2 regions of the Acetonema longum DSM 6540 genome follow, and region 2 is predicted to be linked to the other one. Evidence: riboswitches for the same ligand, from Rfam matches in the RefSeq annotation. Region 2 holds a riboswitch; the other holds the start of a gene.

Region 1 (4,423 bases), on a different contig from region 2:
ATGGAATCCAGCATAGTCAGGTCAGCCGCAGAGGCTTTACTTTTTGCCGTCGTGAAAGTAAAGACCACATCATCAGAGGTCAGAGGGTGCCCGTCCGCAAATTTGGCGTCGGTTCGTATTTTAAACGTGTAAATTAAGCCATCCGGACTAACCTCATAAGATGTGGCTAAATCGTTTTCCAATTGGTTGTTCGCTTTCACCTGCAACAAATGGCTGTGAAAGATATCCGGCGCCCAGACGCCATAACCCGCGGTCGGGTCATAGCCGCCAGCCACCAAATTCACTCCCGCGGAAATTGTAATCTCGTCTTTTATTATCTTTTCTGGATTTTTAGGCGATGCGCATCCCGCAATAAAAACAAGAATAAGCACCAAACTTAACAATAAAATCTTTTTCATGCTTATCTCCCCCTATTGATTAAATATAGCGTTACGACTGGCATAAGGCAATGGATGATGTCTATATTTCAGATTATTTAAGAACTATTGCAATCAGCAACCGGTTCAATCAGTTGACGGGCAATTCGATCGTCAGGGTATATACAGCTTCATCCTGCGCAATGACCAGGCTGCCCCCGTTTTGCGCCAGCAGGCTTTTACTGGTTTTTAACCCCAGACCGGTACTTGCTGTCTGACTGGCAGCAGCGCGGACAGTATTGCTGAAGCTGATATACAGTGAAGTATGATCAATAAAGGCGGAAATTGATACCACTTTTGCCGGATCAGCATATTTAATAAGATTTGAAAAAATATTGTCAAAAATTCGTTGCAGGCTGTCAATCGGAAAACTGATACTATAGTGTATATTTTCAGGCTTGGTAAATTCGGTAATAAAACCATGAAAATCAAGGAGCAGAACACCATCATAAATAAGATGCTCCAGCAAACTATGATCAATATTCGTGTTCAATCCGGCAGCGTCATCATCAGACGCAGTAACCAGATACTCAAACATATTGTCAGTCAGCTTTTTTAATTGCCAGGCCTTTTCCTGACAGGTATGCAAATACTGACGCCTTTGCTCGTCACTGAGATTTTTTTTCTGAATCATAATTTCCAGATAACCGATTAAAGCGGAAAGCGGGGTGCGGACATCATGAGATATTGCTGTGGCAAAATTGCGGTTAACCGTTTCCAGGCGCTCCTGCCGTTGGTTCTGCAGAAGCAGGGAGCGCCGCATGTTATCAATATCCCGCGCCAGTGAACCAAGCTCATCATTGCCCTTTACGGTGATGGGGAAATCCAGGTTTCCGCCCTGCATCAATTTTATTTCATGATCCAAACGGTGAATATACAAGGTCTTTTGACGAACGAAAGATAACATGATCAATAAAAATACGAAAAAAAATATTACCAGATTCATATATGTAGCAATATCTTCATAGCGATGTTTCAGAAAAGAAGTGATACTGACCATCACATCCGCATCATGAAAATGAAGCGGATAGAGCGCATCACCCGGGGGCGGCTCCGCCCCGAGGCCGCTCGCGTTGGAGTCATAGATAAGCCTGCCGTTCTGATACATGGAAATCATGGTAATCTTCCTTGAGGCCACCCATTTGTTTAACTTGTGAAAATCCAAAACAGATACATTCTCTTCCAGAATATAAGCCTGCAGCCGGGATACCTCCTCTTGCAACTGTTCTTTTACAAACTGCGGCTGCCTAAGCCTTTTTTCGATCCATATGCCTGCACCGGCCTGTAAGCAGAGAAAAAGCAAAACAGACACGAAGAAAGAAATCATGAGGCACAGAATCAACTTAACATTCAGCTGCATATAGACCGATTGTTTAAATAAGTTTATATCCTTTCCCCCAAACCGTAACAATATATTTCGGATTCTGCGGATCTTTTTCAATCTTCTGCCGTAAATTTTTGATATGCACCATAACAGTATTACTGGATGCCGGCATAAATGGTTCCTGCCAAATTGTTTCGTAAATAGTTTGAACAGAAAATACTTGATCCCGGTTCTTGGCCAATAAAACCAATAATTGATATTCTATGTGGCGCAGCAAAATATCAATCCCTGCGACCGATACTTCACCTGCTGTCGGATGTACCAGCAGCTCCCGTATCTTGATATATTCGTTAGCCTGATTCGCGCTTTTCCCCTGATATACGGCGTAGCGGCGCAACAGCGCCTGTACCCTTGCCGACAACTCTATGGAAGAAAACGGCTTTAATAAATAATCATCTCCACCACAATCAAACCCATATTTCTTATCGGCGATATGGGCTTTTGCGGTTAGAAACAAAATAGGTGCCATTGTCTTTTGGCGCATTTCCCGGCACACATCAAAGCCGGATTGATCCGGCAGCATAATATCGAGAATTATGAGATCGATATTGGGATTTAACAGCAGCAGCTTCATGGCGGCAGCGCTATCCTCTGCTTTAAGCACTGTATAGTTCATATCGCTTAGTAAAATAGAAACAATATCACGAATATCTGCATTATCGTCAACGATTAAAATTTTGATTTGCTTACCCATAATCAGCTCCTTAGTAAGTGCGGCAGAATTGTCCTGCGTCAATTTAAGCGGCGGCCATGAAATTAAAAAATGAGACCCTCCCTGCAGCAACAGGGGGAGGTCCCATTTTAGAATAATCTATCTACGAAATATTCCGATTAAAAAGCCGAGATTATTTCGATAAATTCCCTCCCTGTCTGTCGCAGGTCAAACGGTGATTGTCATGCAGGCAGTTCTCCTGGCTCTGGATCGTGGCTCTTGCCATACCTTCCCGGAACTTACGCTCCAGTGGCATATCATGGCTTTGCTCCCCATTACAGTGGCGGGACCGCGCCGGCCTTTAACCGGTCTTCCCTATTAAGCCCCGAAAGGCACCTGCACCAAATTATTTTTTTGTCTTTTCTTGCATTTTCGTTGCTATTTTAAATTTTAGCATAGGTGTTGCTTACTGTCGAGCGCGGTTGTCTTGTTTTTACTTTTATTTATGTTCTTCCATGAAAAAAGAATATATTTTTGAAACCAGCTTGGAAAATAGCTTCAACAGCATGGGAACGGCAGCTAATATTATTGGAATATAATTTACTGCTATCTTAAATAATGTACCAGAGTGAGCCAAGGCTACGGATGGAATAGCCATCAAAGCCGCAACTATCAGAAAAGCCTTCATTATCCCCCCTCCTATTTACTTAATATAGTGGTCAATCGCCTCTTGTAAATCTTTAAGAAACTTTTCTTGTTTGCCCTCATTGACCGCATGAATAAGACAGTGTTCAAGATGATCTTTCAATATGAGTTTCGCAGCATTGTCTAGAGCTTTTCGAGCCGCTGCAATCTGAAGTAATATTTCAGGGCAGTCACGGCCTTCAGCAGCCATCTGCTTAATTGATCGAACGTGTCCTTCAATTCTCGACAGTCTGTTTGTAACTTGTTTCTGATGAGCATGTGTATGATTTTGCATAAAAGGTATCCCTCCTCCAGCTCCATAATATCCCCCCGGGGAGGATATTGTCAAGGCAAAAGCGGGTAAAGAACACACTCTGCGCCTTAAAATGAAAAACAGATGCCTTGAGGCATCTGTTTTTAACATAATATTTTCTTTTAAAATTCGCCAACATGCCCTTTGGCATCTTCCAAAATGATCACACCGCCGTATTTGGCAAACCGCTCGCGAACAAAGCGCAACATAGCAAGGCCATTATGGTCAAAATTCCTCACATCGTTCATATTGAGAACAATCCGCCTGTAACCATAATACAGGTGCTCCAGCAGGCTGCTTTGTAAAAGTTCGATATGTTCCGTAAAAACATCACCGCTTATGTTAATATATACCTGCTGCGAATCCGCCTTTACCCAAATTGACATATCTTCCACTCTCCCGGCGTTTGTGGCGCAAGCGGCACTAGTATAACCATTCAGCCAGTGTGCCGGTTACTTACCCAGTGTTGCCCCTAAAGCTTTGCATTCCTGCAGCCCGTCTGCATCCGGCGTAAGCTGTATGGTCAGCCCCTCGCCGATTACATTGGCGCCGTACCCCTTCATACGGTCGGCCCATTCCCGCATCCACTGCCCGTCGCCCCAATCATAGGATCCGAATAAGGCTACGGTCTTACCGGAAAAATCCACATCCTGCAAGGAAGCTACAAATGGTTCCATGTACCCTTCTTCCAGCATCTCTGACCCCATGGAGGGGCAGCCAAAGGCTACGGCATCCGCTGCCGCCACATCCTGTTGGGTCGCGTCTTCCACTCTTAGCAGTTTTACTGTATTGCCCTGCTCCGCTCCTTCTTTTACGGCTTGCGCCATCATTTCCGTGTTGCCTGTACCGCTCCAATAGATAATTGTTACTTTCTTCACGGTAATCCCTCCTTGGTATAATGATAATGATATTCATTATCATTATACCGCATTATGAGAAATTGTAAAGACCTCTTTGATCAACAGCTATTTCTT
Region 2 (4,423 bases):
GCTGAATTTTTTTCAGCGCTGCAGGGAGCAGGTAATCAGGCGCCCCTGGTCCTATGCCCACAATTATGACTTTATGTTCCATCCCAGGCTATCTCCTATCTGTTTTGCCGTTTGATCATACCCTAATACTTCTCCCCGCATGGTTACAATCACAGTTCCCACCGTTAAATCGCCGAACACATATTGCATTGCCCGCTCGCTGGCCTTCTGGGCCAGCAAAGGATACAGGCTGTGTAAACCTTGCTTCTCCAGAATTGGGATCGCTGCTTCCGTCGTATTGCATTGCAGAATTTCCCGTATGATCGCCTGGGAAGCGCCGGCTGCCCCGGCATAGGCTGCAATCGTTTCCATACGGGCGTCGGCCATACGATTGTGGGTATGAAAGATACCGGCGGCCACCTTGACCAGTTTGCCGAGATGACCAAACAGCAATACGCTTTTAAATTCCAGTTCAACTGCCTTTTCCAGCATAAATCCGATGAAGTTGCTGGTTTGCACAGTAGCGTCCTGGGGAAGATTGCAGCGGACGGCGATATCCTGACCGATCTTCCCCGGCACAAAGATCAGGTGCGGTTTTCCTAATGCCTTTACTACCTGCATTTGCGGCACCAGCGAATTTTTAAACGCCTCTTCGGACATGGGCTCAACGATGCCGGTAGTGCCAATCACTGACAAACCGCCGGCAATCCCCAATATAGGGTTCAGGGTACGCGCCGCAAGAGCTTCCCCGCCCGGTATGGAAACAGTAACACAGGCCCCCTGATCCTCCGGCAGAAGGTCCCGGACCGCTTTTTTAATCATGGTCTGAGGACCGGGGTTGATGGCCGGCTGACCGACCGCCACTGACAAGCCCGGCTTGGTCACGGTTCCCACCCCCGGTCCGGCCTTGATCACAATCTCCGCTGAGGGCAACAGAGTCACATCGGTGTAAATTGTTACACCATTGGTAATATCCGGGTCGTCGCCGGCATCTTTGACGACCGAAGCGCGCCCCCCGGAAAAAGTTTTCTCACTGGCTGCCACCGGCACAAACAAGGTGTGCCCCTGGGGTGTTTCTATTTCAACTATCGTCTTATGTTCGCCAAAATAAGCATACAGCGCTGCTTTCGCCGCTGCCGCGGCACAAGTGCCGGTAGTAATTCCCCGGCGCATTTTCTTTTCAGTCATGAAAAATCCCCCTGTGTGTAAACAGGGGGAAAACTGCCAATCAATTAAAAGTTATCCCACCTGCCTATCTCTCGTAGGTTATAACGGTGTGTCAGAACAGGCAGGTCTCCTGACTAAGGCTCATCGCTGTCTGCGCCTTCCCGGATTCAATCCAGTGGCACTTTGCAGAACAGGCTCCCCCTCACAGTGGCGGGACCGTGCCGGCTTTTCACCGGACTTCCCTTTTAAGCAGTTTGCACCTCTTCCCGGCTATGCAATTATGGTCATTATAATTTGATTCTGCAGTTTAATAAAGATTCCTGCCGGCTGAGGCTTACCTTTTAAAGAAATATTCCTGTTTTACTTTCTCCATAGTCCAAACGTCAGTCGCAGAGAGAATCAGGACATACAATACCAATATCAGTAAAGCAAGTGTGGCAGGCTCGCCGCCGGACCGATTGACCTCAGGGCATAGCTGGCATGAGTGAGCGGCTGGAGTTAAACGATATGCCTGATGAGGACCGGAAGCCTATCCTGCTGGGAAAAGCACCATTCCCCACTCAACAAATTCTTTTGCCAACAGGTCGATAGGAGGCCTGCAAATAAGCCTGATATAACTTCTCTTTGCTAACGCCGAATCTCTCCATGCGCCTGACAACGCTGGTCAGTGAAACCCAAAACCAAAATCCGCCATAAACGGGCGGATTCCGGAAATCGACGGCTAACACGCGTATATATCTGGGGTTATCAATAAAAGACTGCCGCAGTTTGCCGTGGCAGTGTCCCAAAGTCCTAAAAAATACGATGGACTTTTTTGGAAGCTTTGCCGTTTTTAAGGCCTCTTGAGCGTGAATCACTGCGGAGCGATATTTGTGGAGCAACCCGAATCACGCCCGCAACTTGAAAATCACCGGCAGAGTAGTAGAACATCGGATAACCTGGCCAAACCGATTTTTCGCCGGCACAAAACGCCATTGCCGTACAGCCGATATAGCCGCCTCATCCAACAGATCATAGCCGCTGGACCGATAGACAGTTACCTGTCCCGGAGCGCCATTCTCCATAATTTGGATTCTCAAAACAACCGTTCCTTCCCATCCCGCTTTTCTTGCCTCCAATGGATAGGAGGGTTTGATCTCTGCCAAAATGCGGGGAGCAGTCGAGTCACCGGACCCTGGGCCGGAACCCGGACCAATCCCTGAACCCGCACCCGATCCTACACCGGAACCGGAGCCCGACCCAGAACCCGAGCCCACACCGGAACCGGAGCCGGTTCCCAAGCCTGAACCCGAGCCAGAACTTTTATCCATAGGTTTGGCATCATCATCCCTTTTAGCGGCAAAAACGGCGTTTGCCGGCGGTTCTTTCGGCTGTTGCGGTTGTTCCGGGTGCTGCGAAATATTCTCCTCAACGCTTTCAACCGCTTCTTCTTGTTCCTGGTAAGTGGAGGGGGTCTCAGGGACAGAAGGAATCGATGCAGCCGAAGTATCCGCAGCAGATGTATCGGCGGCAAACACGGCTATTTCATCGTTGCCGCCGCCGCTGCCTCCTCCGCCGCCGCCTCCGCCTAATTCCAATTCGATATACTGTTCCGGAGCCATGACGATGATCAAGCCAAAGCCAAGCAGCAGGGTGATATGGATCACTAAAGAAATCGTCAACGCTTTGCCCCAGTCTGTTTTTTCCACCGCAATCATCAGATACCTCCCCGGGTGTCGGCCGGTAAGCCGGCGCCAATCCGCTGCTTTATTTTATCTCATATTGCCGCCGGATAGACTGCGGCGGTACGAGGGATCATTCCATCGTTTTAATAATCCGGATAATATGATCGTGGGACAATTCCTGCAAATGATAATAGGCCGCTCCCAAGGAATTTGTGACAGCAGAGGGCAAATATAAAAAAAAGGAAGTCCCCATGCGGGGACGGCAGTGCGTCTGCCGAACGCACCATACAACAACAATAAGGGATTTAAGATATGGCTAATTTTCCTCGCCAGCCAAAATAGCGTGGAAACCTTTCGACGAAAATTATAAAAGTCCCTTCCCGCAAAAGCATACAGAAAGGGACTTGTTAGCGGAGAAATCCATTGAAACAGACAATCCCGGCCAAAATAGCCGGGAAGGTAGATTACTCCATAATCCCCTCCCCATCGCTCGTGGGTAAAAAAAACGGTGACTGTTAGACAGGCAGTTCTCCTGGCTCTGGTTCTTTGCTCACCCACACCTTCCCAAGACACAAAGTCTCAGTGGCACTTTTCTGGGTTTGCTCCCCATTACAGTGGCGGGACCGCGCCGGCATTACACCGGACTTCCCTATTAAGCCCTTACGGGCACCTATCTCATTACTATTCAATTTTGTTTTATTGTAGCAAAGAATGACAATTCTGTCAAGCTGTCAAATCGCAATTAATCCGGTCTTTTGATTCTTATTTCTAATCTCATACCGTCCGAATTCAGAAAATGAAAAACATACCGACTGCATATTAATTCAACATTCCTTCACCTCTAGCGCCGGCAAAAACCCATATACTGATTCCACAGCCGCTCGGTCATATGGCAAGCGCCGCGCAGGCCCATAAACGGCAGATCGGTCAAAATGACTTCGTCATAGACAGGCATGGCGATGGTCTGACTAAGCACCGTCGGTGCCCGCTGCTGCAAAATAGCCTTTTCGTTGCCGCTGGACAGGAGCAGTCCTGCCGTCATTTCGTCCAGATACTGTTCGACAGCCCGGCCGTCGGTTTGTCCGTTCCAAACGGTACCCAAGCTCTGGGGGACAGGGTAAGACGACATCCCGTCCTGCAACACAAAGGTAATGGAACCCGAGGCGGCCCACTCGGCGGCAAGGACCTGGGCCAGCCCCAATGCGATGGAAGAAGGCGCGACAATCAGGGTGCGCTCAAGACACAATTCGCCCCATTGCCGCTGCAGGCGTAGCCTTCCCGGATCGGCACAGCAAAGCCGCCGCAGACCACATCTCCCAGCACATCGTAGAGGACAGTCTGCTCATCCTGTATCGCCTTCAGTTCTTTCAACTTCTCCAGAGCAACGATAATGCCGCGGCCGGCGCACCCTACCCCCGGTTCCGGGCCGCCGGCTTCCACGCATTTCACGCCGGCAAAGCATGTTTTCTGACCATATCCAGCACCATCTGCATACAGGTCCTGCCCAGCAGCAGCCGGGTAGAGTCGTTCTTGGGATCGCAGCCGATCTGGCAGACCGGATAGCCTTTTTCCGCCAGCGCCGCCGACACATTTGCCGCAGTCGTCGATTTGCC

What was found. Region 2 has a riboswitch for cobalamin ahead of ALO_RS21850 (energy transducer TonB). Riboswitches for the same ligand answer to the same signal wherever they lie in the genome.
Region 1: linked by a shared signal. The riboswitch ahead of ALO_RS03780 (response regulator transcription factor) and the one ahead of ALO_RS21850 (energy transducer TonB) in region 2 are both predicted to bind cobalamin.

The regions. Positions count from the first base shown of each region.
Region 1 covers NZ_AFGF01000025.1:14,612-19,034, reverse strand. The annotation lists gene ALO_RS03790 (ABC transporter substrate-binding protein) at 1-398, opposite strand, end outside; gene ALO_RS03785 (HAMP domain-containing sensor histidine kinase) at 508-1,728, opposite strand; gene ALO_RS03780 (response regulator transcription factor) at 1,790-2,494, opposite strand; cobalamin riboswitch at 2,685-2,867, opposite strand; gene ALO_RS03775 (hypothetical protein) at 2,952-3,140, opposite strand; gene ALO_RS03770 (metal-sensing transcriptional repressor) at 3,156-3,431, opposite strand; gene ALO_RS03765 (STAS domain-containing protein) at 3,572-3,835, opposite strand; gene ALO_RS03760 (flavodoxin) at 3,902-4,327, opposite strand.
Region 2 covers NZ_AFGF01000269.1:61,326-65,748, reverse strand. The annotation lists gene cbiE (precorrin-6y C5,15-methyltransferase (decarboxylating) subunit CbiE) at 1-82, opposite strand, end outside; gene cbiD (cobalt-precorrin-5B (C(1))-methyltransferase CbiD) at 64-1,167, opposite strand; cobalamin riboswitch at 1,250-1,425, opposite strand; gene ALO_RS21850 (energy transducer TonB) at 2,034-2,843, opposite strand; cobalamin riboswitch at 3,316-3,499, opposite strand; gene ALO_RS19595 (hypothetical protein) at 3,652-4,056, opposite strand; partial or broken gene ALO_RS19590 (AAA family ATPase) at 4,077-4,423, opposite strand, start outside.